DNA from 4 places in the Pseudomonas grandcourensis genome. Region 4 is predicted to be linked to each of the others. Evidence: predicted binding sites of a transcription regulator. Region 4 holds the regulator's gene; each other region holds the start of a gene.
What was found. The regulator FliA, encoded in region 4, starts transcription of late flagellar genes. The targets are predictions, from matches to a motif close to CTAAAGTTTNNNNNNNNNNNGCCGNTAA.
Positions count from the first base shown of each region.

Region 1: AABM52_RS24055 (methyl-accepting chemotaxis protein) is a predicted target of FliA. The motif match lies at 3,377-3,404, and genes of this name have one in related genera.
Region 2: AABM52_RS09665 (methyl-accepting chemotaxis protein) is a predicted target of FliA. The motif match lies at 4,051-4,078, and genes of this name have one in related genera.
Region 3: AABM52_RS01865 (methyl-accepting chemotaxis protein) is a predicted target of FliA. The motif match lies at 5,362-5,389, and genes of this name have one in related genera.

Region 1 covers NZ_CP150919.1:5,379,802-5,387,091, reverse strand. The annotation lists gene AABM52_RS24070 (LysR family transcriptional regulator) at 1-395, shown strand, start outside; gene AABM52_RS24065 (inorganic phosphate transporter) at 448-2,061, opposite strand; gene AABM52_RS24060 (transporter) at 2,223-3,245, opposite strand; gene AABM52_RS24055 (methyl-accepting chemotaxis protein) at 3,517-5,142, shown strand; gene AABM52_RS24050 (PepSY domain-containing protein) at 5,203-5,508, opposite strand; gene AABM52_RS24045 (glycerophosphodiester phosphodiesterase) at 5,661-6,788, opposite strand; gene AABM52_RS24040 (DUF2025 family protein) at 7,000-7,290, shown strand, end outside.
Region 2 covers NZ_CP150919.1:2,151,284-2,158,573, forward strand. The annotation lists gene AABM52_RS09660 (MFS transporter) at 1-1,635, opposite strand, end outside; gene AABM52_RS09665 (methyl-accepting chemotaxis protein) at 1,863-4,010, opposite strand; gene AABM52_RS09670 (Na+/H+ antiporter NhaC family protein) at 4,393-5,709, shown strand; gene AABM52_RS09675 (methyl-accepting chemotaxis protein) at 5,909-7,290, shown strand, end outside.
Region 3 covers NZ_CP150919.1:431,323-438,612, forward strand. The annotation lists gene AABM52_RS01855 (glucan biosynthesis protein) at 1-729, shown strand, start outside; gene mdoH (glucans biosynthesis glucosyltransferase MdoH) at 722-3,292, shown strand; gene AABM52_RS01865 (methyl-accepting chemotaxis protein) at 3,405-5,321, opposite strand; gene AABM52_RS01870 (16S rRNA (uracil(1498)-N(3))-methyltransferase) at 5,443-6,150, opposite strand; gene tatC (twin-arginine translocase subunit TatC) at 6,147-6,941, opposite strand; gene tatB (Sec-independent protein translocase protein TatB) at 6,938-7,290, opposite strand, start outside.
Region 4 covers NZ_CP150919.1:1,780,873-1,788,162, reverse strand. The annotation lists gene AABM52_RS07880 (chemotaxis protein CheA) at 1-1,168, opposite strand, end outside; gene AABM52_RS07875 (protein phosphatase CheZ) at 1,223-2,011, opposite strand; gene AABM52_RS07870 (chemotaxis response regulator CheY) at 2,033-2,404, opposite strand; gene fliA (RNA polymerase sigma factor FliA) at 2,572-3,312, opposite strand; gene fleN (flagellar synthesis regulator FleN) at 3,309-4,139, opposite strand; gene flhF (flagellar biosynthesis protein FlhF) at 4,256-5,584, opposite strand; gene flhA (flagellar biosynthesis protein FlhA) at 5,596-7,290, opposite strand, start outside.

The DNA.
Region 1 (7,290 bases), 3.2 Mb from region 4:
GCCCGGCGTACTTGGTGCGCCATGGCGTGCCCGAGCGGCTGGAAGACCTGGCGCAGCATCGGCTGGTGCACTACGTCGGTGTACTGGGCGGGCGTTCGGAAGGGTTTGTGTACGTCGACAAGGGGCAGGTGCAGCGACTGCCGATGTCCGGCAGTGTCACGGTCAACAGCACTGATGCCTATGAGGCCGCGTGCCTGGGGGGCTTCGGCCTGATTCAGGCGCCGAGAATGGGGATGCACGCCTACCTGCAAAGCGGAGAACTGGTCGAGGTGTTGCCGCAGTTCAATGCGCCATCCATGGAGGCATCGCTGCTCTATGCACGGCAGCGGCATCTGCCGTTGCGGGTCAGGGCGTTCATGGATTGGTTGGGGGAAGTGGTCCGCTCGGTGGCCTGATACGAGTCCCAGTGGGAGCGGGTAAGCCCACTCTCACTGGGTATTGCGGTGTTTAGAAGAGTTGGGTGAACAACCAGTACAGGCTGCCCGACAGCAGGATCGCCGCCGGCAAGGTCAGCACCCAGGCCATCAGCAGGTTGCGGATGGTCTTCATCTGCAGGCCGCCGCCGTTGGCGACCATGGTCCCGGCCACGCCCGAGGACAACACGTGGGTGGTCGACACCGGCAGGCCGAACATGTCGGCGGCCCCGATGGTCAGCATCGCCACGGTTTCTGCCGAGGCACCTTGGGCGTAGGTCAGGTGGGTCTTGCCGATTTTTTCGCCGACGGTCACCACGATGCGCTTCCAGCCGACCATGGTGCCCAGGCCCAGGGCGATGGCCACGGCGATCTTCACCCATAACGGAATGAACCGCGTGGAGTTGTCGATCTGCTGCTTGAACAGTTGCAGCTTGCCGCTGGTGTCGGCGTCGAAATTGCCGACCTTGTTCTTGTCCATCAGGCGAATGGTTTCGCTGCTCAAATACATGTCGTTACGCACGTTGCCCACGGCCTCGGCCGGGACTTTCGACAGTGAGCCATAACCCTTGACCTGGGCGCCGATGCTGCCGGTCAGCGCCGCCAGCGCCGGCACCAACTGCGGGGTCGCTTCCTTGCTGCGCACGTATTCGGACAGCACCGCGCGTGGGTCGGCGGGGGCCGGTAGCGGTGCCGCCTTGACCAGCGCCTGCTGGGTCACTTCGGCGACCGCCGCGAACTGCAAGGCTTGATCGGCCGGCATGGTGCGGTTCAATGCATACGCCATTGGCAGCGTGCCCACCAGAATCAGCATGATCAGGCCCATGCCTTTCTGACCGTCGTTCGAGCCGTGGGCAAACGACACACCGGTGCAGGTCACGATCAACAAGCCGCGAATCCACCATGGCGGCGGGGTCTCGCCCTTTGGCTCCTTGTACAGCGCACGATTCTTGACGAACGCGCGCAAGGCCAGCAACAGCAGCGCCGCGAAGCCGAAGCCCACCAGTGGCGAGAGCAGCAGCGCGTAACCGATCTTGGTGGCCTGGGCCCAGTCCACACCGCTGGTGCCGTCGCGGCCGTGCATCAGGGCGTTGGCCACGCCGACCCCGATGATCGAACCGATCAGGGTATGTGAAGACGACGCCGGCAGCCCCAGCCACCAGGTGCCGAGGTTCCACAGGATCGCAGCGATCAGCAGGGCGAAGATCATCGCGAAGCCGGCGGACGAACCGACCTGCAGGATCAACTCCACCGGCAACAGGGCGATAATGCCGAACGCCACCGCGCCGCTGGACAGCAGCACCCCGAGGAAGTTGAAGAAACCGGACCAGACCACCGCAACGTTCGGCGGCAGCGAGTTGGTGTAAATCACCGTGGCCACTGCGTTGGCGGTGTCATGGAAGCCGTTGACGAACTCAAAGCCCAGGGCAATCAAAAGTGCCACGCCCAGCAGCAGGAACGGCGTCCAGGTGGTCACCACCGTGCCGAGTTCGTTCATGTCGTGCATCAGGCTGTAAGCGGTAAACAACAAACCGATGGCCAGCACGGCGAAAAACACCACGATGGTGAGCAGGCCGGGTTTTTTGTCGAATTGCGGTTTGGCGCTACTGGTGGGCGCCGAGGCGGCGGTGAAGGAGGGCGTAGCCATCACTGACATTCCTGAGGAGGGAGGTGTATCAGTGATAATCGTTGCCAATTGTTACAGCGAGACTGCTCTGGGTCAGTGTTTGGGTTTTTTGCAGGGCCGGTGATCTGAAGTCACCTGTCTGTGGAAGTGAACCCAGGCTCCCACAGGGACTACAGGTGTATTCAATAATCCTGCTGCTTGCGAAACGCCCAGCGTCCGGCAATCACGGTAAAGGTCGCGACCAGCGCCACCAGGATCCAGAACCCCTCCGGATCACCGGCCAGCGGAATGCCGCCGACGTTCATGCCGAAGAAACCGGCGATGATGTTGATCGGCAGCGCCAGCACTGTCACCACCGTCAGGGTGAACAGCGTGCGGTTGGTCTGTTCGTTGATGTTGGCGGCGATCTCTTCCTGCAACAGCTTGATCCGCTCACCCAGTGCCGTGAGGTCGTTGATGATCAGCGCGAACTCCTCGGTGGATTTGCGCAGCTCCTTCACGTCCTCCTTTTGCAGCCATTGCGGTGGCCGGTTGAGCAGGCGCAGCAACGAGCCCGGTTCCAGCGCCAGCAGCCGTTGCAATCGCACCAGTACCCGGCGATTGGCGCCCAGTTCGGCGCGGTTGGTCGACAGGCGTGAGGACAGCAATTGGTCTTCGATCTGATCCACGCTCTGGCTGGTCTTGCGCACGATCTGGGTCAGCACTTCACCCTGGTCACGCAGCAGATGCACCAACAACTCCAGCGGGGAGCGAAAGCACTCCCGGGCCTTCACCGACGAGCGCAACTTGTCCACCGAGTGCAGCGGTTGCAGGCGGGCGCTGATGATCAATTGGCTGCGGGCGCACACCCACAGTGTCGAGACATCCGACGAGACCATGTTGCTGAGGTTGAACACCACGTCGTTGACCACTGCCAACAACGCGGAGTCGACATGTTCGATACGCGTCGAACGCGAGCCTTCGTGCAGCGCCTCGAAAAATTCCTCCGGCAATTCCAGATGGCTTTTCATCCAGCGCTCGCACGCGGCATGGGCGAGGTTCAGGTGCAGCCAGAGAAATTGCTCGTCGCTCTCCGGTTGTTGCAGGTACTGCAAGGCCTCGGCGGAATTGATTTCCCGACCGGCCTCACCGGGGCGAAAACTGAAACCGTAAAGCAGGCCGAACAGATCCGTGTCGCGATGGCTTTGATCGATGCTGTGGTTCATGAGGACTCGCAAGGGGAGGCGCCTGTCACGTGTTTTACAGGTTCACTTGAGCGGCATCATCGCAAGCGGGGATGACGTTTTTGTGACAGGAAAATAACGCAAACAATTGTTCTACCGGCGGTCGGGATTTTCTCAAGAACCGCTCTGGCCAGCCGATCACGCTTGGGTTAAGTTGCGCGCCGCAGGCCTCGGCCGGGACCGCAGACAGGGATGTCCGGACACTTTTCACGCCTTAACAGGCGTGCCTCATTCCTGTCATGAGTAACCTCCGATGCTTTTGCAAAAGTCCCTGAGAGCACAAATTCTCGCCCTGCTGAGCGGCAGCCTGCTGGCGATGCTGTTGATCGCCCTGGCGTGCTTTCACTTCCTGTCCAGCGGCGTGCAGAACTACGCCAATCTGATCGAAGGCCCGCTGCACACCTCGCAATTGATTGATGAAGCCAACCTGCAATTCAAGGTGCAGGTGCAAGAGTGGAAAAACGTCCTGCTGCGCGGCAAGCAACCGGCGGACCTGAGCAAGTACTGGGGGCAATTCGAGGAGCGTCAGCGCGATGTGCAAAACATCCTTGGCGAACTGGCCGCGCGGAAGGGCATCGAGCCGCAACTCAAGAGCCGCATCGAGCGCTTGCGTGACGAACATCGCCAGTTGGGCACGGCCTATCAGAAGGGCCGGGACGCGTTCGTGGCCGCCGGTGGTGATCCGACGGCGGGCGACGCGGCGGTCAAGGGCGTGGACCGCGCGGCCAGCGATCAGATGAGTGAACTGGTCAGCGAGCTACGCAAGCAGGGTGCCGAGCAATCGACACTGATCAGTGCCAGTGCCGATCGCACGGTGATTCTGGGGATCATTGTGATGCTGGTTTCGGGGGGGCTGATCGGCCTGCTGAGCCTGTGGCTGGTCAACCGCAACCTGGTCGAGCCGATCCGCAAACTGATCGAGTACGTGGCGCAACTCAGCCAGGGGCGTATTGCCGAGCGCGTGGCCAGCACCCGTCAGGACGAGTTGGGCAAACTGGCGATGGCCGCCAACACCCTGCGCGATTTTCTCGCCGAAACCTTCAGCCGTTTGCAGCGCAGTGCGTCGGACCTGGACAGCGCCAGCGGTGAGTTGAACTCGATCGCCACCGTGATGGCCGGCGGTACCAACGAGCAGTTCAACCGCACCGATCAGGTGGCCACTGCGATGAACGAAATGTCCGCTACGGCACAGGAAGTCGCCCGTCATGCCGCCGAAGCGGCGCGGGCCGCCGACGATGCCGACCAGTCCGCCCAGCAGGGCGAAAAAGTCATGCAGGGCACCATCCATACCATCACCCAGATGCGCGGCGAAATCGCCAACACCGCCACGGTCATCCGCCAACTGGAAACCGACAGCGGGCGTATCGGCAAGGTCCTGGAAGTGATTCGCGGCATCGCCGAACAGACCAACCTGCTGGCGCTCAACGCGGCCATCGAAGCAGCCCGCGCCGGTGAAGCCGGACGCGGTTTCGCGGTGGTGGCCGATGAAGTGCGCAGCCTGGCCCAGCGCACGGCGGCGTCGATCATCGAGATCAACCAGATCATCCAGACCGTGCAGACCGGTGCAATCGAAGCGGCCCAGGCGATTGAAAGCGGTCAGTCGCGCAGTGAGCAAAGCGTGCAGCAAGTGACCGAGGCCGGCGCCATGCTCGAACGCATCACCCTGGCCGTGGAAGCCATCCGCGACATGAACCGCCAGATCGCCACTGCCGCCGAAGAGCAGACCTCGGTGGCCGAAGACATCTCGCGCAACCTCACCGAGATCACCAGCATCGCCAGCACCAACCTGGACAATGTGCAGCGCACCGAAGCGGCCAGCATCAATCTGCACGGCTTGTCGGGGCAGTTGAACGAGGTGACGGCGCGCCTGAGCGCTTGAATCCCGAAAACGCAAAAGCCGCACGATGTTCCCATCGTGCGGCTTTTGTCTGTTTGAGGATTACTTGTCCTGTTTGTTTTCCAGGACCTTGCCGTTGGAGGCATCGATCTCCACATCCCACTCGACGTTCTTGGCGTCACGTAGCTCGATCTCGTACTCGTAACCGTTGAAGTGGTTGTCCAGTTCGGTCTTGGTGATCGTTGCACCCGGGTGCAGGTCCAGCGCGATCTTGTTCAGGTCTTCCAACGGCTTGATCTTGCCGTCCTTGACCAGTTGCGGGATCTGATCGACCCGCACATCGGCCTGGGCCAGGCCGGCGGTGAGGGTCAGGGTTGCAGTGGTAAACAAAGCAGTCAGGGTCTTCATGGGCTTCTTTCCTTGGGTGATCCGTTCAAGTGAGATCAGGTTACCTTGTGTAACTTAACCCACCCTTAAAACCCTCGACATGTCCTGCATCAATCCCTGTGGGAGCGAGCCTGCTCGCGATGCAGGCACCTCGGTGTCATGCCAGACAGGGCTCAATAGCCGTTGTTCTTCAACACTTGATCGACACTCGTCGGCGCCGGGCGTTTATAGAACTTCAGCAACTCACTGGCGCGATTGGTGAAGATGCCGTCGACACCGGCGTCCATGACTTTCCGGTAGTCCACCGCATCGTCGATGGTGTAGACGTGCACCAGCAGGCCCTGGTCGTGGGTGTACCGGTTCATCCAGGGTTGCACCAGATCCGAGTAGCTCTGGTCGCCACCCTGGGTCAGTGCGGCGGACGGGCCGGTGCCGATGGCGCCCTGGGCCTTGGCGTAGTCGACCCAGTGCTGGAATTCGGCTTTGTCTTTCGGCTCCTGTGCGGCGTAGTACGCGGCCTTGTCCTTGGCGCCGGACTCGGCAAATGTCACCTTGGACTTGGGCTCGATACTGCCTTCACCGACCCACAACAGCAGGATCTTCGGCACCATCGGCATCTCCTTTTGCAGCAATTCGAGGCTGCTCTTCTCGAAGGTCTGCAGGACCACCTTGCCTTTGCCCTGGCCGACTCCCAGCTCGCTTTTTGCCAGCTTCGAAGCGGTCGGGCTCAGCCAGCCCCGGTCCTGAAGTTTTTCCTTGAGGTCGTGCTCGATGCCGGGAAACTGCTTGGGCTCCTTGGTTTCGATGTACAGGCCGGGCTTGTGCAGGCTGTTGCCCTCGGCGATGTCGATGATTTCATCAAGGGTCAGAATCTTCAGGCCGGCGAAGGCCGGACGTGCGCGATCCGGGTACGCGGCATTGAACCAGCTGCCCGCGTCCAGGGTTTTCAGTTCGGCCATGGTGAACGCATTGGCCGGGCTGTCCTTGCGCTCGGGGAATTTTGTCGCGACGTCGGTGGTGCGTTGCAGGTTGTTGTCGTGCAGGGCAAACAACACGCCATCCTTGCTGCGCTGCAGATCCAGTTCCAGGTAGTCGACGCCCAGGTCGCGGGCCGTCTTGTAGGCGGCTGCGGTAGATTCCGGCGCATCGAACGACGCGCCACGGTGGGCAATCACCGCTGGATGCGGAATGCCCAAGCGGGTCGCCAGTGCCGAGGGGGCAGGTTCGCTGGCGGCCTGTGCGTGACCGAGGCCGAGCAACAGGCTCAGTAACAGGGCGCTTTTGGTAAAGGTTGCGGGCATGGTCGAGATCCTTTCGCAATAAGTGAGCGGTCCCTTTTAACAATTCATCTTTGCAGGCGCTATCGCGAGACCGACACAAACCTGTCTAAAGCTGATTTTCGTCAGCGCTTTTGTGCGCCCGTTTGCAGTACGCTGGGGCCCTGCAATTTCCCCGGTAGAGGGAAACTCAGACCCTGCGTGCAAACCAACGATCACCATTGCGGGGTTTACCATGCGCATCACTTCCCAGCTCATCTGCCTGGCTGCTGACCAACTCAAAGGCTTCGTCGGCCTCAACCGCAAGACCGGGCACTACATCGTGCGCTTCAGCGAAGACTCGTTCGGCATGGACGTGGCGGACGACGGCATCATTCCGACCAGCGAATTCGTCTGGGCCGCGGGGCCTGAGCAGACCATGATGCTAAAGCGTGAATTGATTCAGTTGCTGCTGGACCAGAACATCGATGACCGGATCAACATCACCGAACCGTTGCGGGTGTACATGAACCGGCGGGAAGTGCCG
Region 2 (7,290 bases), 370 kb from region 4:
GAAAATACCCAGCACCGCCGTCATCACCGCGATGACAATCGGATACCACAGCCCGTAGTAGATATCCCCCGTGGCCGCCACCATGGCAAATGCCACCGTCGGCAGGAAGCCACCGAACCAGCCATTGCCGATGTGATAGGGCAGAGACATCGAGGTGTAGCGGATTCGCGCCGGGAACAGTTCCACCAGCCAGGCGGCAATTGGCCCGTAGACCATGGTCACGTAGATCACCAGGATCGTCAGCAGCAGCAACACCATCGGGTAGTTGGTCTTGGCCGGGTCGGCCTTCTCGGGATATCCGGCGTCCTTGAGGGCGGTGGCGAGGGTGGTGGTAAAGGCGTCGTTCCTGGCCTTGAAGTCGGCGGCCGGCATGCCGGTGCCCTCGAAGCTCTCGATCACTTTATCGCCAATGCGCACCTGCGCAACGGCGCCCGGCTCGGCGCTTACGTTCTTGTAGGGGATGGCCTTTTTGGCCAGCACGGTCTTGGCCAGGTCACAGGAGCTGGTGAATTTGGCTTTGCCCACCGGGTCGAACTGGAATGAGCAAGCGGCGGGATTGGCGACGACCGTGACCGGATTCTTCTCCTGAGCAATGAACACGTCAGGGTTACCGTACTGGGTCAGTGCATGGAAGATCGGGAAGTAAGTCAGGGCCGCGAGGATGCAGCCGGCCATGATGATGCCCTTGCGCCCGATGCGGTCGGACAGGCTGCCGAAAATCACGAAGAATGGCGTGCCGATCAGCAGGGAGCCGGCAATCAACAGGTTGGCGGTCTGCGGGTCGATCTTCAGCGTCTGCAGCAGGAAGAACAGCGCATAGAATTGCCCGGTGTACCAGACCACCGCTTGACCTGCGGTACCGCCGAACAGGGCCATGATCACGATCTTGAGGTTCTCCCAGCGGGCGAAGGATTCGGTCAACGGTGCCTTGGAAGATTTGCCTTCGGCCTTCATTTTCATGAAAACCGGCGACTCGCTGAGCTGCAGTCGGATGTACACCGAGACGATCAGCAGCAGGATCGACAGCAGGAACGGAATCCGCCAGCCCCAGGCCTCGAAGGCTTCGGTGCCCAGAACGGTACGGCAGGCGAGGATCACCAGCAGTGAGAGAAACAGGCCGAGGGTGGCTGTGGTCTGGATCCACGAGGTGAAGAAGCCGCGCTTGCCCTTGGGTGCATGTTCGGCCACGTAGGTCGCTGCGCCGCCGTACTCACCCCCCAGCGCCAGGCCTTGCAACAGGCGCAGGCTGATCAGGATGATCGGCGCGGCGACGCCGATGGTCGCATAGCCGGGCAGCAAGCCCACCACGGCCGTGGAAATACCCATGATCACGATGGTGATGAGGAACGTGTGTTTGCGCCCGATCATGTCGCCCAACCGACCGAATACGATGGCGCCGAAGGGGCGCACGGCAAAGCCGGCGGCAAAGGCGAGCAGGGCGAAGATGAAGGAAGTCGTTTCGTTGACACCGGCGAAGAAGTGCTTGGCGATGATCGCCGCGAGGGAGCCGTAAAGGTAGAAGTCATACCATTCGAACACGGTGCCCAGGGACGAGGCGAAAATGACCTTGCGCTCCTCCCGGGTGATCCCGCGGTTGGGCGTGCTGCCCGTGGCTGTATTGTCGATTGCTGCCATGAGTATTCTCCGTCGTGCTCTTGTTGTAGGCCGGAGTTCCCACCATCACTTACCGTACCCAGGCCCTGGGCTGAAGTCATCGGATTACGTGGCTTGCATTCAGGTTGACGCCAGAAAATGCTGCAAGGTTCCATGAAGCATAATCGGCTTGCGGCAGATATCCACTTGCCATCATTTCATTGTAGGAGCGAGCAGGCTCGCTCCTACAGAGGGGATGTTTGCCGGGTTCAGACGCGGAACTGGTCCATCAGGCTCTGCTGCTGGTTCGCCAGACTGTTGAGCGACTGGCTGACCCGCGCCGATTCATTGGCCTGGCCCGACAGCGACTCGGTCACGTCGCGGATGGTTGCCACGTTGTTGTTGATCTCCTCGGCCACCGCGCTTTGCTCTTCGGCGGCACTGGCGATCTGCATGTTCATGTCGTTGATCACGGTCACCGCGTCGCCGATCTGGCGCAACGCCGTTACTGCCTGGCCAACCTGTTCGACACTGCCCTGGGCCTGACGATGGCTGTTGTTCATCGAACCCACCACCTCCTGGGTGCCGTTTTGCAGTTGCTCGATCACCAGACGGGTTTCTTCGACGGATTCCTGGGTGCGCCGCGCTAGGTTGCGCACTTCATCGGCCACCACGGCAAACCCGCGTCCGGCCTCACCGGCACGGGCCGCTTCGATCGCGGCGTTGAGGGCCAGCAGGTTGGTCTGCTCGGCAATCGCACGGATCACTTCCAGTACCGTACCGATCTTCTCGCTGTTGGCGGCCAGGCCTTCGACCTGGACCATGGCCGCGCTCATGTCGGCGGCGAGGTTGTCGATGCTGGTGGTGGTGCGGTCGATCACGGTCAACCCCTGACGGGTCGCCTGATCGGCATCGCGGGCGGCATGGGCCGCTTGCGCGGCGCTGCGGGCAACATCCTGGGCGGTGGCGCTCATTTCGTGGGAGGCGGTCGCGACCTGGTCCACCTGGCGGTACTGCTGCTCCATGCCGGCGCTGGTCTGGGCGGCGATGGCGGACGACTGGTCCGCCGTGCTGCGGGCGTCCTGCACCGAGCGTTTCACTTCGGCAATGATCGGTTGCAGTTTGTCGAGGAAACGGTTGAACCAGCCGGCCAACTGGCCCAACTCATCCTGCTTGTCGTAAGCCAGGCGGCGGGTCAGGTCACCTTCGCCGCTGGCGATGTCTTCGAGCATGTGCGCCACGCCGAGGATCGGTCGGGTGACGCTGCGGGCCATCAGCCACACCAGTATCAGGCCGAGCAGCGCGGCAAGCACGCCCAGGCCGAGTTCGACCAGCGTACCGGCGGTGTTGCTGTCATCGAGTTGCTTTTTCAGGGCTTCGGCGGGGCCGACCAGGACTTTCTCCGGCACGTCGAGCAGCACGCCCCAGGATTTACCGCCGGGAATCGGCTGGAACGGCGCCAGCACCTTCAGTTGCTGCTGGCTGTGCAGGCTGGCGGTTTTGCTGCTGGCGGCGAGCATGCGCAGCAGTTCGGCGCCGCTGGCCTTGTCCACGGCGTCCAGGCGCTGGCTGAGTTTGCCGGCGTCCGGGCTGTAGCCGGCGAGCAGGCCGGCCGGGCTGATGATGCTGACGCTGGTCTGGCCGTCATAGAGCTTCTTGCTCGCGCCCAGGCTGACCGCTTGCAGGCTGTTGAGGTTGATGTCCACCGACAGCGAGGCGATGACCTTGCCATTGACCATCAGCGGGAAAACGATGCTGGTCATCAGCACGTTCTGACCGTCGATCTCATAGAAGTAGGGTTCGATCACGCACGGCTTGAGGGTGGTGCGCGGGCAGGTGAACCAGGCGTTGGCCGCTTCGCCGCTGGGGCCGGTGCTGGTGTCGGCCATGTCCTTTTCCGGCAGCGCCATGGACGTTACCTTGCCCGGCGTCGGCTGCGACCAGTAGAGGGCGAAACGGCCCTTGTCGTTGCTGCCAAGCTCCGCTTGACCGGCGAACAGTTCGTCCTTGCCGTCCAGCCCATTGGGTTCGAACACCAGGGACAGACCGAGCAGCTCCGGGTTGGCTTGCAGGGCCGACTTGACCTGGCGGGTCAGGTCTTCGCGCAGGTCGAACGCATCGAGAAAGCGCTTCTCGGCCTGGTCACGCAGGAACAGCACCTGCCGCGAGAAGCCGTGGCCGTACTGATAGGCATCCATGAACTGCTGGCGAATCCCCAGCGCCTGGTTTTCCCCCTGGGACTCGATCCGCGCCTGGGCCGCTTCGGTCAGCATCTCCATGCTCGAGGCTTTCACCAGCTCGGAGCTGTGCTCCATGCGGTACAGCGAAAGACCCACCAGCAGGGTCACGATGCCCGCCAGGCACAGCCCGGCCAGCAGGGTGATTTTCCATTGAATGGAAGGTTGTCTGAGCGACATGGAGACGTCCTTATTCGATAAATATCTGAGACTTTGCACTGTAGCGGCCGCGATCCGGCTTTCTTTATGCAGCGCTTCGAATAAGGTTTGTAACTGTTTTTGTGGCGAGGGGGCTTGCCCCCGTTCGGCTGCGTAGCAGTCGCGATCCAGACAACTCGGTATGACCGGACAATGTAGGGGGCCGCTTCGCGCCCCAACGGGGGCAAGCCCCCTCGCCACAGGTCATCACATGCATATACATATCGCCATTGCCCAAGTGCTTTGACACCGCGCCCGCTCTGCGGCAAAGTGCGCGCCCTCTAATAAAACCCATTCCTATTATCCGCTGGCGGCTCTCGCAGACTGCCGGCCGGACTCTTTTCGCTTGCCCAGAGGTATGACAATGAATGCAGTAATTGCCGCGGTCGGCATCATGCTGATCCTCAGCCTGTCCCGCGTGCATGTGGTGATCGCCCTGATCGTCGGTGCGCTGGTCGGTGGATTGACCGGTGGCCTGGGCATCGAGGCAACGCTCAAGGCTTTCAACAGCGGCCTCGGCGGCGGGGCGACGGTGGCGTTGTCCTACGCCTTGCTCGGTGCTTTCGCCGTGGCCATTGCCAAGTCCGGCATGGCCCATGCGCTGGCCGACAAGGCCCTGGCCATGGTCGACCGCCAGCACGCCAGCGGCGGTGGCCAGGTCAAATGGCTGCTGATCGGTCTGCTCTGGGTCGTGGCAATCGCTTCGCAGAACATCTTGCCGATACATATCGCGTTCATTCCGTTGCTGGTGCCGCCTCTTCTTTATGTGCTGACCAGGCTGCAACTGGACCGTCGTCTGATCGCCTGCGTCATGACCTTCGGCCTGATCACGCCCTACATGTTCCTGCCGGTGGGCTTCGGCAACATCTTCCTCAATGAGATCCTGCTGGCCAACGTCGCCCGCAGCGGCGTGGACATCAGCGGCATCAACGTGACCCACGCCATGGGCATCCCGGCCCTGGGCATGGTGGCGGGCCTGCTGATCGCGTTTGTCAGCTACCGCAAGAAGCGTGTCTATGACCTGGCGAAGATCGAACAGGTCGAGCAAGTGGCGGTGCAATACAACCCGCTGAGCCTGATGGTGGCCGGCGTGGCCATCGCAGCGGCCTTCATCATTCAGTTGTTGCTCGATTCGATGATCATCGGTGCACTGGTCGGCTTCCTGATCTTCTCGGTGTCGGGCATCGTCAAATGGCGCGACACCGACGACCTGTTCACCGAAGGCATGAAGATGATGGCGATGATCGGCTTCATCATGATCGCCGCCTCCGGGTTTGCCGAGGTGATGAAGGCCACCGGTGAGGTGCAGACGCTGGTCGAGTCGTCGGCGGCGTACATCGATCACAGCAAAGGCGTTGGCGCCTTGCTGATGTTGCTGGTGGGATTGCTGGTGACCATGGGCATCGGCTCGTCGTTCTCCACCGTGCCGATCCTGGCGGCGATCTTCGTGCCGCTGTGCGTGCAACTGGGCTTCAGCCCGTTGGCGATCGTGTGCATCGTCGGCACCGCCGGTGCCCTGGGCGACGCCGGTTCGCCGGCTTCGGATTCGACCCTGGGGCCGACCTCCGGCCTGAACATCGATGGTCAGCATCATCACATCTGGGACACCGTGGTCCCGACCTTCTTGCACTACAACCTGCCGCTGCTGGCGTTTGGCTGGGTGGCGGCGATGGTCTTGTAACACCCGGAACCCCTGTAGGAGCGAGCCTGCTCGCGATTTCGGTCGGTCAGCCAAGTAAATGTTGACTGTGCCACCGCTATCGCGAGCAGGCTCGCTCCTACAAGGGATCTTCAATGGTCCCTCTAATCGAGTTCAACTTTTGATTTGGCGTGCCGTTAAAGCTTTTACCCACGCCAACAAAATCAAAAGAGTGAACGTCATGCGCATGAGCCTCAAGGCCAAAGTCCTGTCCCTTGCCGTCCTCCCGGTGTTGCTGTTTGCGCTGGTCATCAGCCTGACCACGCTGTTCATTCTTCAGGATCAGGCGCGCAAGGAAGTAGAGCAGACCCGCGAGCGCCTGCTCAGCGATGCCAAGGCGACCCTGCAAAGCTATGTGGCCGTGGCCATGACCACGATCAAGCCGCTCTACGACGCGGCCGCCCCCGGCGATGAGGCGGCGCGGGCCCAGGTGATCAAGCTGCTGTCGAGCATCACCTATGGCAAGGACGGCTACTTCTTCGGCTACGACTCCAACACCGTGCGCCTGTTCAAGGCCAACAGCCCCGACGGCGTGGGCCAGAGCTTCAAGGACAACCGCGACCCGAACGGTGTCTACGTCAACCGCGACCTGGTGAAAGTCGCCAAGGACGGTACGCACTACCTGCAATACAGCTCGCCATTGCCCGGCAACACCCAAGTGCTGGTGCCCAAGCTCGGCTACACCGAATACCTGCCGAAGTGGGACATGGCGGTCGGCACCTCGGTCAACCTCGACGGCATCGAAGCGCAAGTGGCCGTGGTCGAAGCCAAGGTCCAGGAGCGCATGCAAGGCATGGTGCTGAGCATCGTCGGCGTGGCGGTGGTGGTGCTGCTGGTGATCGCCGCTGCCGGGATGTTGCTGGCCAACACCATTCTGCGTCCGCTGCATTTGATGAAAGCCAACCTCGACGACATCGCGGCGGGCGAAGGCGATCTGACCCGCCGCTTGACCATCACCAGCCAGGACGAACTCGGTGAACTGGCCGGCTCGTTCAACCGTTTCGTCGACAAGATCCATGGCCTGGTACGGCAGATCACCGAAATGACCTCGCAACTGACCGGACTGGTGAATCAGGTGTCCGACCAGGCCAACCGTTCGGACCAGGCCATGGAACGCCAACGTCACGAAACCGATCAGGTGGCCACGGCGATCAACGAAATGTCGGCCGCCGCCCAGGAAGTGGCCAAGAGCGCGCAAAACGCTGCGGTGGCAGCCCAGCAGACCGACGAAGAAGGGCAGGCGGCCAAGCGCGTGGTGGCCGGCAGCATCGAGAAGATCCATGCCCTGGTGGACGACATCCGCAGCAGCGGCGTGTCTCTGGACAGCCTGCAAAAAGACGTGTCGTCGATTGTCAGCGTGCTCGGGGTTATTCGCTCGATTGCCGAGCAGACCAACCTGCTGGCGCTCAACGCGGCCATCGAAGCGGCCCGCGCCGGTGAGGCCGGGCGCGGCTTTGCGGTGGTGGCCGATGAAGTGCGCGCACTGGCCAGCCGCACGCAAATCAGCACCCAGGAAATCCAGGGCATGATCGACCGCTTGCAGGCCGGCACCCGGTCGGCGGT
Region 3 (7,290 bases), 1.3 Mb from region 4:
GTCGACCTGGTCGAGATTCCGACCGCCGACGAAACCAACGACAACATCGTTGCCTTCTGGAACCCGGAAAAATTGCCGGAACCTGGCCAGCCGCTCGATGTCGCTTATCGTATGCACTGGACCATGGATGAAGACACGATTCACGCGCCAGACAGCGCCTGGGTCAAACAGACCCTGCGTTCCACCGGTGACGTCAAGCAGTCCAACCTGATTCGTCAGCCGGACGGCAGCGTTGCCTACCTGGTGGACTTCGAAGGCCCGTCCCTGGCGGCATTGCCGGCCGATGCGGACGTTCGCAGCCAGGTCAGCGTCGGCGACAACGCCGAGTTGGTGGAAAACAGCGTGCGCTACAACCCTGAAACCAAGGGCTGGCGCCTGACACTGCGGATGAAGATCAAGGATCCGGGCAAGTCCACCGAGATGCGTGCCGCGCTGGTGCAGAACATCGTGCCGGCGGACCTGGCCAAGACTTCGATTCCGTCGTCGAACTCGTCAGTTGCCAAGGCCGACAAGGTTGCCGCCAAGCAACAAGAGAAAGCGGACAAGGAAGCCAAGCAAGCGGAGGCCAAGCAGGCTGAAGCGAAGCCTGTTGCAGATGCCAAGGACAAGGCCAATAAAGACGCCAAGCAGCCTGTTGCTGCCGACGCGGCCCCAGCCACACCGGAATCGGCCCCGACTGAAGAAGTCCTGACCGAGACCTGGAGCTATCAGTTGCCTGCCGATGAGTAACTCTCAAGTACGGCCAGAAACTCTTTCCGAGTATCTGGCGCATCTGCCGATGACCGACGAGCAGCGCGCGGAACTCGCGGGCTGCCAGTCTTTCAGCGAATTGCATGAACGCCTGTCATCGTCGACGTTCGACGCCCCGACCGAAGCCGCCCAGGCTTCGGTGGGCAAACGCCTGACCCTGAGCACCGCCGAAGAGCTGCAGGACGCGGAAATGCTGGTGCTCGACGCCAACGGCCGGGTCTGCCTCAAGGCGACCCCGCCGATCCGGCGGACCAAGGTCGTGCCGGAGCCGTGGCGCACCAACATTCTGGTGCGTGGCTGGCGTCGGATGACCGGTCGTACCAACCCGCCGAAGCCGCCGAAGGACGAACGTGTCCTGCCGGCCGCGCGCTGGCGCACGGTGGGTTCGATCCGTCGCTACATTCTGTTGCTGCTGATGCTCGGCCAGACCATCGTCGCCGGCTGGTACATGAAAGGCATCATGCCGTACCAGGGCTGGTCGTTCGTCGACCTCAACGAAGTGCTGCACCAGCCACTGCTGCAAACCGCCACGCAAGTGCTGCCGTATGCCTTGCAGACCAGCATCCTGATCCTGTTCGGGATTCTGTTCTGCTGGGTGTCGGCCGGCTTCTGGACCGCGCTGATGGGCTTCCTAGAGTTGCTGACCGGCCACGATAAATACCGTATCTCCGGCAAAAGTGCCGGCAACGAGCCGATTCCGAAGGATGCGCGCACCGCACTGGTGATGCCGATCTGCAACGAAGACGTGCCACGGGTATTCGCCGGCCTGCGGGCGACCTTCGAGTCGGTGGCGGCCACGGGTGACCTGGACCGCTTCGACTTCTTCGTCCTCAGCGACAGTAACGACGCCGATATCTGCGTCGCCGAGCAACAGGCCTGGCTGGACGTCTGCCGTGAAGCCGGGGGCTTCGGCAAGATCTTCTATCGCCGCCGTCGCCGTCGCGTAAAACGTAAAAGCGGCAACCTCGACGACTTCTGCCGTCGCTGGGGCGGCGACTACAAGTACATGGTCGTACTCGACGCCGACTCCGTGATGAGCGGTGAGTGCCTGACCAGTCTGGTACGCCTGATGGAAGCCACGCCGGACGCCGGGATCATCCAGACCGCGCCACGTGCGTCGGGCATGGACACCCTGTATGCGCGCATGCAGCAGTTCGCCACTCGCGTGTATGGCCCGCTGTTCACCGCCGGCCTGCACTTCTGGCAACTGGGCGAGTCGCACTACTGGGGCCACAACGCGATCATCCGCATGAAGCCGTTCATCGACCACTGCGCCCTGGCGCCGTTGCCCGGTACAGGTGCGTTCTCCGGCTCAATCCTGTCCCACGACTTCGTTGAAGCCGCGTTGATGCGCCGTGCCGGCTGGGGCGTGTGGATTGCCTACGACTTGCCGGGCAGCTATGAAGAACTGCCGCCGAACCTGCTGGACGAACTCAAGCGTGACCGTCGCTGGTGCCACGGTAACCTGATGAACTTCCGCCTGTTCCTGGTCAAGGGCATGCACCCGGTGCACCGCGCGGTGTTCCTGACCGGCGTGATGTCCTACCTGTCGGCGCCGTTGTGGTTCTTCTTCCTGGTGCTGTCGACCGCGCTGCTGGCGGTCAACACGCTGATGGAGCCGCAGTACTTCCTCGAACCGCGCCAGCTCTATCCGCTGTGGCCTCAATGGCACCCGGACAAGGCGATTGCGCTGTTCTCGACCACCATCGTGCTGCTGTTCCTGCCGAAGCTGCTGAGCATCATCCTGATCTGGGCCAAGGGCGCGAAAGAGTTCGGCGGCAAGTTCAAGGTGACCCTGTCGATGCTGCTGGAGATGCTGTTCTCCATGTTGCTGGCGCCAGTGCGGATGATCTTCCACACCCGTTTCGTCCTCGCCGCGTTCCTCGGCTGGGCCGCGACCTGGAACTCGCCACAACGTGACGACGACTCCACGCCGTGGAGCGAAGCGGTCAAGCGCCACGGTCCGCAAACCCTGTTGGGCTTCTTCTGGGCCATGCTGGTGATCTGGCTGAACCCGAGCTTCCTGTGGTGGCTGGTGCCGATCGTCGGTTCGCTGATGCTGTCGATCCCGGTATCGGTGATCTCCAGCCGCGTTGGCCTGGGCCTGAAGTCCCGCGACGAGAGCCTGTTCCTGATTCCAGAGGAATACAATCCGCCGCAGGCCTTGCTGGCAACCGACCAGTACACCCACGAAAACCGCTGGCATGCGCTGAACGACGGCTTCGTCCGTTCGGTGGTCGATCCACAGCAGAACGCCCTGGCGTGCTCGCTGGCGACCTCCCGGCACAATCAGGCCGAGCCGATCGAATGGTTGCGGATCGAGCGGGTTCGCCACGCGATGAAGGTTGGCCCGGAAGGGTTGACCAACAACGAGCGTGTGCAACTGTTGAGCGACCCGGTGGCATTGGCCCGCTTGCATGAGCAGGTCTGGAACGAAGGTCACCCAGAGTGGCTGGGCGCCTGGCGCAAGTCGGTGAAAGCCGACCCCCACGCGCCGCTGTTGCCGCTCAAGCCAATGAGCGAACAGCCTCAGTTGGCATAATAAAAAAACCCGCGAAAGCGGGTTTTTTTTGCCTTCGAAAAGGCCTTTGCTGGCGATATGTCAGTCACTTCGTGTTGTTGCAATCGCGAGCAGGCTCGCGATGGGTATGCCCTCAAACCCTGAACTTGCCCACCAACATCTGCAAATGCGTCCCCAACCGTGCCAGTTCAACGCTGGACGCCGCCGTCTCTTCACTTGCGGCCGATGTCTGATCCGACACATCCCTCACATTCAGCACGCTGCGGTTGATCTCTTCGGCCACGGCACTTTGCTGCTCGGCAGCCGCAGCAATCTGCTGGTTCATCGCCTGGATCGCCGACACCGTGCGGGTGATGCTTTCCAGTGAGCCACCGGCGCGGCGGGTCAGTTCGACGCTGCTGTCGGTCAGGGTGCGGCTGTTGTCCATGATGGTCGCCACTTGCTGGGTGCCGTTTTGCAGGCCGACGATCAGCTCTTCGATCTCTTCGGTGGACTTCTGGGTGCGCTGGGCCAAGCTGCGGACTTCGTCTGCGACCACGGCAAAACCGCGTCCGGCTTCACCGGCACGGGCGGCTTCGATGGCGGCATTGAGCGCCAGCAGGTTGGTTTGCTGAGCCACGGACTTGATGACGTCGAGTACGCTGCCGATCTTGTCGCTTTCGCGCTTGAGTTCACCCATGGCCTCGGTGGAATGACCGACTTCCGCGGCCAGGCGTTCGATCTGGGCGATAGCCTCTGCGACCACCCTGTCACCTTCGCGGGCCTGCTGGTCGGCGGCGACGGCGGCTTCGGAAGCTTCTTCGGCGTTGCGCGCAACTTCCTGCACGGTGGCGGCCATTTCGTTCATGGCGGTGGCGACCTGATCAGTCTCGATCTTCTGGCTGTTGACCCCGGCACTGGTCTGCTCGGTCACGGCCGACAGCTCTTCGGCGGCGCTGGCGATCTGCGTGACACCGTCGCTGATGCCGCCGATCAGTTCGCGCAAGCCCTGGGTCATGCTCTGCATGGCACGCTGCAACTGGCCGAGTTCGTCGCGGCGCTGCGACGTCAGGTTGTGGGTCAGGTCGCCGCTGGCGACGCGCTGGGCCACGACCAGGGTCTGGTTCAACGGAATGATGATCTGCCGGGTGATCGCCCAGGCGGCCAGCAGGCCGAAGGCGATGGCCAGCACGGTGGCGAGGCTCAGCATGTTCTTGGCATGGGCGGCGTCGGTGTCACGCACGACGGTTTGCGAGACGGTGAGTTTCTGGCTCATGTCCAACAGGATGTTGCCTTGGACGGACATGCGTGCCAGAGCCTTGGCGCTGGCCACCTGGGAGTCGCGGAACTGGCTGACGGCGGCGCGATAGGCCTTCAGCGAGTCAGTTGCCTGTTGCAGGTTGGCGATGTGTTCTTCAGGCAGTTTGGTCGGCAGGCTCTCGAGGTTTTTCAGGGCGTTGTCGATCGCGTCGAGGGCTGGCTGTTCGGCTTCGCTCTTGCCGCTGTAGGTGTATCCACGCACCTGGAAACGCGCCTGCTGGATCAGTTTGCTCAGGTCGATGACGCTGTTGAACGCCGCCACGCTTTCACCTTGCAGCATGGATTTTTCTACTTCGGCGACGCGGGCCACGGCGTTGTCGGCGGTGGCGCCGAGTTTGCTGCGGGCGTCTTCACGCTGGGCGCCGGCCTGGGTCATGTCGTTGAAGGCACGACGGTATTCTGCGACTGCGGCCAGTTGTTGATCGACCATGGCCGTATCGGCCGGTTGCTCGATCAGGCCGCGGGCGGTCTGCAGGCCGCTTTCGAGCTTGCCCAATAGATCGTTGACGGCGCCGGGGCCTTGTTCGCCGCGACGCATCTCGTAATCCAGGCGTGCAATGCGCAGGTCTTTGGTAAGGTCGTTGAGACTGGCGATGAACCCCAGTTTATCGCCACGGCTGGTCACGCCACTCAGGCCGCTCCAGCCGGTGAAGGTGATCAGCAGGGTCAGTAACAGCACCAGGCCGAAGCCGATCCCCAGCTTGCGTTTGACGCTGACGTTTCCCAGATTCTCGGCTAGCCATTGGTACATGCTGAAACTCCCTGGACCACAATTTGGTTTTATGGGGAGGTTATCGGCCGACGTGCGGGGTTCTGTAGTACGGGTGGCTGATCATCCAGGGCAGATGACAGACCTGTGGGAGAGTCCGGGATTAGAAAAGTCGTGCCAGCAGCGCGGTCACGGCGGTTTCGACGCGCAGGATGCGTTCGCCCAATTGCACCGGTTGCAGGCCGGACTTGCCCAGCAGGTCTATCTCGTAGGGAATCCAGCCACCCTCGGGGCCGATGGCCAGGGTCACCGGTTCGCTGAGCGCGCGAGGGCAGGGCGGGTAATTACCCGGATGCCCCACCAGGCCGAGGGTGCCTTCGGTCATCGCGGGCAGACGGTCTTCGACGAAGGGCTTGAAGCGTTTCTCGATCACGACTTCCGGCAGCACGCTGTCCCTGGCCTGTTCGAGGCCGAGGATCAACTGCTCGCGAATCGCCTCAGGCTCCAGGAAAGGGGTCTGCCAGAAGCTCTTCTCGACGCGATAGCTGTTGACCAGCACGATGCGCGGCACACCCATGGCCGCCACCGTCTGGAACACCCTGCGCAGCATCTTGGGCCGTGGCAGGGCCAATACCAGGGTCAATGGCAGCTTGGCCGGCGGTGGCTGGTCGAGGGTGACGCGCAATTCCGCTTCGTCGGCGTCCAGGCGCAGCACTTCGGCCGAACCCATCAGCCCGCCGATCCGCCCGACGCGCATGCTGTCACCGACTTCGCAGCGGTGGACTTCCTGCATGTGGGTCAACCGGCGATCACGCAGGACCGCCCGGTCGGCCGCAATGAAATCGGCCTCTTCAAGGAGCAGCAGGTTCACGCTTGGGTCGCTGGCGGCTGGTCGTTGTGATCGTCAGCCGGCTGATCATCCGGATGCTCGCCACGTTTGCTGATCAGGCTGCCAAACAGGATGCCGATCTCGAACAACAGCCACATCGGCACGGCCAGCAGGGTCTGCGAGAAAATGTCCGGCGGCGTCAGGATCATGCCGACCACGAAGCAGCCGATGACCACGTACGGGCGGATTTTCTTCAGGTATTTGACGTCGACCACGCCGATCCACACCAGCAGCACCACGGCCACCGGGATTTCGAACGCCACGCCAAAGGCGAAGAACAGCGTCATGACGAAATCGAGGTAGCTGGTGATGTCGGTCATCATTTCCACGCCGGCCGGAGTGGCGGAGGCGAAGAACTTGAAGATCAGCGGGAACACCAGGAAGTAGGCGAAGGCCATGCCGGCGTAGAACAGAAAGATACTGGAGACCAGCAAAGGCACGGCGATGCGCTTTTCATGCTTGTAGAGGCCCGGGGCGATGAAACCCCAGATCTGGTGCAGGATCACCGGAATCGCCAGGAACAGCGAGACCATCATCGTCAGCTTCAGCGGCGTCAGGAACGGCGACGACACATCGGTGGCAATCATCGTCGCGCCGGCGGGCAGGTACGCGCGCAGCGGCGTGGAGACGAATGTGTAGATCTGCTGGGTGAAAGCAAACAGCCCGGCAAAGATGATGAAGATCGCCGCTACGCAGCGCAGCAGGCGGGTACGCAACTCGGTGAGGTGCGAAACCAGCGGCATGTGCTGGTCGTTTTCAGGAAGATCGCTCATGGGGCTCGCGGCGGCAGTGTTGGGTCATGAGGGGCCGGCGCAACGGGCGCAGCCGCAGGTGTAACGGGTTCAACCGGAGTGGCTGCAACAACGGGCGCAGATTCAGCAGGCGCGACAACGGGCGCAGGTGTCGGGTCGACGGCAGCGGCAGGCGCATCAATCGTCTGCGCACCCACATGCTCCACCGGCGTCGGCTCCTGCTGGGTCGGCGTGAAGATTTTCCGCGCCTCCTGCTCAAGCGACAGGATGTGCTCGTTGTGCAGTTGCCGACGAATTTCGTCGGCACCGATTTCACGTTCAACTTCCTGTTTGATTGCGTTGAAGCTGCGCTTCAGACGCCCGACCCACA
Region 4 (7,290 bases):
CCAGCACCAACTCGCCGACCATGTTCATGATCTCGTCGAGACGCGCGGTATCGACACGCACGGTGGTCTCGGCTTCGCTCGCCGGTTTTTCCGCCGGTGGCGCGGCCGGGGCACGGGCAGCAGCCGGTGCAGCGGCGGGCACAGGGGCCGGTGTTTCGGCTTTTGGCTCAGGAGCCTTGGCCACGGGTTTCGGCGCTGCAGCCTTGGCTGCCGGTGCCGCAACGGAAGCGCTCGAACCGCTGACCGCAGTCGCTGTGCCGACTTCAGTGAACTTGCCTTTGCCGTGCAATTCGTCGAGCAGCGCTTCGAACTCGTGATCGGAAATCAGATCGCTGCCGGCCGCCATCGCGCTTGGTGCCGCGGGTGCAGGCACCGAAGCAATGGCCGACTCCAAAGCCTCGACAGCAAAGTTACCCTTGCCGTGCAACTGGTCGAGCAGTGCTTCGAATTCGTCGTCCGTAATATCGGAACTGTCGCCGGCCGCTTTCGGGGCTTCTGGCGCAGCGGACGCCGGGACCACTGCATCGATGGCGAACTGGCCTTTACCGTGCAACTGATCGAGCAACGACTCGAACTCGGCATCGGTGATTTCATCGCTGCCGGCGGCATTGCTGGCAGGCGCTGGAGCAGCCGCCGGGGCCTCGGCCTGGGCCTTTACTGCGTTCAGCGAATCCAGCAGCTGTTCGAATTCATTGTCGGTGATATCGCCCGATTCGGCTTCAGCCACAGGCGCTTCGACCACGGCGGCGACAGGTGCCGCAGCCACCTCGTCAGCCGATTGCGGCTCGGCCAGACGGGCCAGCGCCGCGAGCAGTTCCGGTGTCGCGGCCGTGATCGGGCTGCGTTCGCGGACTTCGCTGAACATGCTGTTCACCGCGTCCAGCGCTTCGAGAACCACGTCCATCAGTTCCGAGTCGACGCGACGCTCACCCTTGCGCAGGATGTCGAACACGTTCTCGGCGATGTGGCAGCACTCCACCAGCTCGTTGAGCTGGAGGAAGCCGGCGCCCCCTTTTACAGTGTGAAAACCGCGAAAAATTGCATTGAGCAGATCCGCATCATCCGGACGGCTTTCCAGCTCGACCAGTTGCTCGGACAGTTGCTCTAGAATCTCGCCGGCCTCAACCAGGAAATCCTGAAGGATCTCTTCATCGGCGCCGAAGCTCATTAAGGGGGTGCTCCTACAGGTCTAAAAACCCAAAAAACCTAAAATTCTAAAACTCTAAAATCCCAGGCTGGATAACAAATCGTCCACATCGTCCTGACCGGACACAACGTCTTCTCTTTTATCGGCATGAATCTGCGGACCTTCACCCTGAGAGAGATGTTTTTGTGGATCTTTTTCAGCAAGCATCGCTTCACGGTCATGTTCGATGCCCGCAAAGCGGTCCACCTGACTGGCCATCAGCACGAGCTTGAGCAGGTTGCTTTCAACTTCGGTGACCAACTGGGTCACACGCTTGATCACCTGGCCCGTGAGGTCCTGGTAATCCTGGGCGAGCAGGATGTCGTTGAGGTTGCCCGACACCGCGCGATTGTCCGTGACGCTGCGCGTCAGGAACCCGTCGACCCGCCGGGCCAGTTCACGAAACTCTTCGGCGCCGACTTCGCGACGCATGAAACGCCCCCAGTCCGCGCTCAACACCTTGGCTTCATCGGCCAGGCCATTGACCAGCGGCGTGGCACTTTCCACCAGATCCATGGTGCGGTTGGCCGCGGCCTCGGTCAGCTTGACCACATACCCCAGACGCTCGGTGGCGTCGGTGATCTGCGACACTTCTTCGGCTTGCGGCATGTGCGGGTCAATCTGGAAATTGACGATCGCGCTATGCAGTTCGCGAGTGAGCTTGCCCACTTCCTGATACAGGCCGCGGTCACGGGTCTGGTTGAGCTCATGGATCAATTGCACCGCGTCGCCGAACTTGCCCTTTTCAAGGCTCGCGACCAATTCGACGGCGTGTTTTTTCAGGGTCGATTCAAAATCGCCCAATGAAGTTTCGTTATTGCCCATAGCTCCCCCGTGGCGCACTCATCAACCGATGCGTTCGAAAATCTTCTCGATTTTTTCTTTCAACGCCTGGGCCGTGAAGGGCTTGACCACATAGCCGTTAACGCCGGCCTGGGCCGCTTCGATGATCTGCTCGCGCTTGGCTTCAGCGGTCACCATCAGTACCGGCAGGTGCTTGAGCTTTTCATCGGCACGCACGTGGCGCAGCAGATCGATACCGGTCATGCCAGGCATGTTCCAGTCCGTTACCAGAAAGTCGATGCTTCCGCTGTTGAGCACCGGAATGGCGGTAGTGCCATCGTCGGCCTCGACGGTGTTGGTGAACCCAAGGTCACGCAGCAGGTTCTTGATGATCCGCCGCATCGTTGAGAAGTCATCAACGATGAGGATTTTCATGTTCTTGTCCAATTCGACCTCCAAGCAGTCTTAAACGCGCCCAGCACCTGGACGCGCCATTTCAATCAATCCGGCAAAGCACTCAATGACTGTCTGGAGCACAACAGATCGCGACCGGCGCAGTTCAACACCACACCAGCCTCGTTCGCAGTGTCCCCACACTGCCTTCAGCGCGCTCGCCACTCCCCCAAACGCCCCCGCAAACGGGCCGCGCACTGGCTGTGTAACTGGCTGACCCGCGATTCGCTGACCCCCAGGACCTCACCGATTTCCTTGAGGTTCAACTCTTCGTCGTAGTACAGCGCCAACACCAGTCGCTCACGCTCCGGCAAATTGGCAATCGCATCCGCCAGCGCAGCCTGGAAGCGTTCATCCTCCAGGTCGCGTGACGGCTCGAGATGAGCACTCGCGCCATCCTCGTGCAGCCCTTCATGTTCGCCGTCCTGCAACAGGTCGTCGAAACTGAACAGCCGGCTGCCCAGGGTGTCGTTCAAAATCCCGTAGTAATCGTCGAGACTCAATTGGAGTTCGGCCGCAACTTCGTGATCTTTAGCGTCACGGCCGGTTTTAGCTTCAATCGAGCGAATGGCATCGCTGACCATGCGCGTATTGCGGTGAACCGAACGTGGCGCCCAATCCCCCTTGCGCACTTCATCGAGCATGGCGCCGCGGATTCGTATGCCCGCGTACGTCTCGAAACTGGCGCCTTTGCTGGCGTCATATTTGGTCGACACTTCAAGCAGGCCGATCATCCCGGCCTGGATCAGGTCTTCGACCTGGACACTGGCCGGCAAACGCGCCAGCAAGTGGTAGGCAATGCGTTTAACCAGCGGCGCGTAACGCTCGATCAGCTCGTACTGCGCATCACGTGCCGACTTCTTGTAGAGGTTGTAGCCGCTGGCTGTCATAGAACAGGTCCTGCTGTCTGCTGCACGAGCCGCTCGACGAAAAACTCCAGGTGCCCGCGCGGGTTGGCAGGCAGCGGCCAGGTATCGACCTTCTGCGCGATGGCCTTGAACGCCAGCGAGCACTTGGAACGCGGGAAGGCCTCGTAGACGGCGCGTTGCTTCTGCACGGCCTTGCGCACGCTTTCGTCGTAAGGCACCGCACCGACGTATTGTAGGGCGACGTCGAGGAAGCGATCCGTGACCTTGGTCAACTTGGCGAACAGGTTGCGTCCTTCCTGCGGGCTCTGGGCCATATTGGCCAGGACGCGGAAGCGGTTCATGCCGTAGTCGCGGTTCAGCAACTTGATCAAGGCGTAGGCATCGGTGATCGAGGTCGGCTCGTCGCACACCACCAGCAGCACTTCCTGGGCTGCACGGACGAAACTGACTACCGACTCACCAATGCCCGCAGCGGTGTCGATCACCAATACGTCGAGGTTGTCGCCGATATCACTGAAGGCCTGGATCAGGCCGGCGTGTTGCGCGGGGCTCAGATGCACCATGCTCTGAGTGCCGGATGCGGCCGGAACGATACGGATGCCGCCGGGTCCCTGCAGCAGTACATCGCGCAGTTCGCAGCGGCCTTCGATCACGTCGGCCAGGGTACGTTTGGGTGTCAGGCCCAGCAGAACGTCGACGTTCGCCAGTCCCAGGTCGGCGTCCAACAGCATGACGCGCCGGCCAAGCTCGGCCAAAGCCAGGGACAAGTTCACTGACACATTAGTTTTCCCGACGCCACCTTTGCCGCCGGTCACCGCGATCACCTGTACGGGATGCATGCTGCCCATGTTATTTCTTTACCTTGTCTTGCATAGACGGAGGCCACATTACTGGCTGCGCGTTCACAAACGGAACAATGCATGGCAGACCATCGATGTAGGTACAAAAACTGTTCATTTTTACCTCAGCCAACCTGCTTGGTCGGGCTGTGGTAGATGTCAGCGAACATGTCAGCCATGGCTTCTTCGCTGGGTTCTTCCTGCATTTGCACGCTCACGGCGCGGCTGACCAACTGGTGACGACGCGGCAGATGCAAATCATCCGGGATCCGCGGGCCATCGGTCAGGTAAGCCACCGGCAGTTCATGACTGATGGCAAGGCTCAACACCTCGCCCAGACTTGCCGTTTCATCCAGTTTAGTCAGGATGCAGCCTGCGAGCCCACAACGCTTGTAACTGTGATAAGCGGCCGTTAGAACCTGTTTCTGGCTGGTGGTTGCCAGGACCAGATAATTTTTCGAGCGGATGCCACGACCGGCCAGGCTTTCGAGCTGCATGCGCAGGGCCGGATCGCTGGCCTGCAGGCCGGCAGTATCGATCAGCACCACGCGTTTGCGCAGCAATGGCTCCAGGGCCTGCACCAGGGACTGGCCCGGATCGACGTGGGTCACCGGCACATTGAGAATGCGCCCCAGGGTCTTGAGCTGCTCCTGGGCACCGATGCGGAAGCTGTCCATGCTCACCAGCGCAATGTTCTGCGCGCCATACTTGAGCACGTAACGGGCGGCCAGCTTGGCCAGGGTGGTGGTCTTGCCCATGCCGGCAGGGCCGACCATGGCGATCACACCGCCCTCTTCCAGCGGCTCGACTTCCGGAGTAACGATCATGCGCGCCAGGTGCGCCAGCAACATGCGCCAGGCCTGACGAGGCTCTTCGATATCGGTGATCATCGCCAGCAGGTCACGCGACAGCGGACCGGACAGGCCGATGCGTTGCAGGCGACGCCAGAGGTTGGCCTGGTCCGGACGGCTGCCTTGCAGCTGATTCCAGGCCAGGGAGCCCAACTGGACTTCCATCAGTTCGCGCAGGCTGTTGAGTTCGAAACGCATCGAGTCGAACGCACGTGGATCCACGCCACCGGACGTTGGCGCAGCGGCCGGCGCGGGGCGACGGGGTTCGGCGTAGGTCGGCTCGATCAGCGGCTCGGCGGCGGTCAACGGCAAGCCGGCGAACAACTGGCGATTGGTGGCATTGTCGCTCTCGCCATCGCCACGCAGGCTCAATTCGGCCTGGGCGGTGACGATCCGCGACTGAGTCTTGCGCAGCTCGTCTTCGAGCTCCATGTTCGGAACCCGCGGCGCCAGCGCCGACAGCTTGTAATCCAGCGCAGCCGTCAGCTCGACACCCCCGGCGATCCGGCGGTTGCCAATAATGGCCGCATCAGCGCCCAGCTCGTCGCGAACCAGCTTCATGGCCTGACGCATATCGGCGGCGAAAAAACGCTTAACTTGCATAAACCACTACCTCAGCCGTTGGGCCCTACTGTCGCAACGATGGTCACTTGCTTGTTGTCAGGGATTTCCTGGTAAGCCAACACATGCAAACCCGGGACTGCGAGCCGGCCAAATCGCGAGAGCATCGCGCGAACCGGACCAGCCACCAGCAGAATCACCGGCTGACCTTGCATCTCCTGACGCTGCGCCGCGTCGATCAAAGAACGTTGCAGCTTCTCAGCCATGCTTGGCTCCAGCAGAACGCCCTCTTCCGAGCCTTGTCCTGCCTTCTGCAGACTATTGAGCAATATCTGTTCCAACCTTGGCTCCAGCGTGATGACTGGCAGCTCCGACTCAGTGCCTACAATGCTTTGGACGATTGCGCGGGATACGCCAACCCGCACGGCAGCCACCAGCGCGGCGGTATCTTGACTCTTGGCGGCATTGTTGGCGATCGCCTCGGCAATGCTGCGGATATCGCGCACAGGCACTTGTTCGGCCAGCAGCGCTTGCAGCACCTTGAGCAGTTGCGACAGCGAAACCACACCCGGCACCAGCTCTTCGGCCAGTTTTGGCGAACTTTTGGCCAGCAATTGCATGAGTTGCTGCACTTCTTCGTGACCGATCAGTTCACTGGAATGCTTGTAGAGTATCTGGTTCAAGTGGGTAGCCACTACTGTACTGGCATCGACCACCGTATAACCGAGGGATTGCGCCTGGGCGCGCTGGCTGATTTCGATCCAGACCGCCTCCAGGCCGAAAGCCGGATCTTTGGCGGTAATGCCGTTGAGCGTGCCGTAGACCTGCCCCGGATTGATCGCCAGCTCGCGATCCGGGTAGATCTCCGCCTCGGCCAGGATCACCCCCATGAGGGTCAGGCGATAGGCGCTTGGCGCCAGGTCGAGGTTGTCGCGGATATGCACGGTCGGCATCAGGAAGCCCAGATCCTGGGACAGCTTCTTGCGCACACCCTTGATCCGCGCCAGCAACTGGCCGCCCTGGTTGCGGTCCACCAGCGGAATCAGGCGATAACCCACTTCCAGGCCGATCATGTCGATCGGCGTCACGTCATCCCAGCCAAGCTCCTTGGTTTCCTGGGCGCGGGCCGGCGACGGCAGCAGTTCCTGCTGGCGCTTGACCTCTTGCAGGGCCTGAACCTTGGCGACGTTCTGCTTTTTCCAGAACAGGTAAGCGCCACCGGCCGCCAGGGCCGCCATGCTCAGGAACGAGAAGTGCGGCATGCCGGGCACCAGCCCCATGACCGCCATCAACCCCGCCGCCACCGCCAGCGCCTTGGGCGAGGCGAACATCTGGCGATTGATTTGCTTGCCCATGTCTTCCGAACCGGAAGCTCGGGTCACCATGATCGCTGCAGCTGTCGATAACAACAGTGATGGCAATTGCGCCACCAAACCGTCACCGATGGTCAACAGCGCGTACACCTTGCCGGCGTCGGCAAAGTTCATGTTGTGCTGGAAGATCCCGACCGCCATGCCGCCGATCAGGTTGATGAACAGGATCAACAGGCCGGCGATGGCGTCGCCACGAACGAATTTGCTGGCACCGTCCATGGAACCGTAGAACTCGGCTTCCTGGGCCACTTCCATCCGGCGCAGCTTGGCCTGGTTCTGATCGATGAGGCCGGCGTTGAGATCGGCGTCGATCGCCATTTGCTTGCCGGGCATCGCATCAAGGGTGAAACGCGCGCTCACCTCGGAAATCCGCCC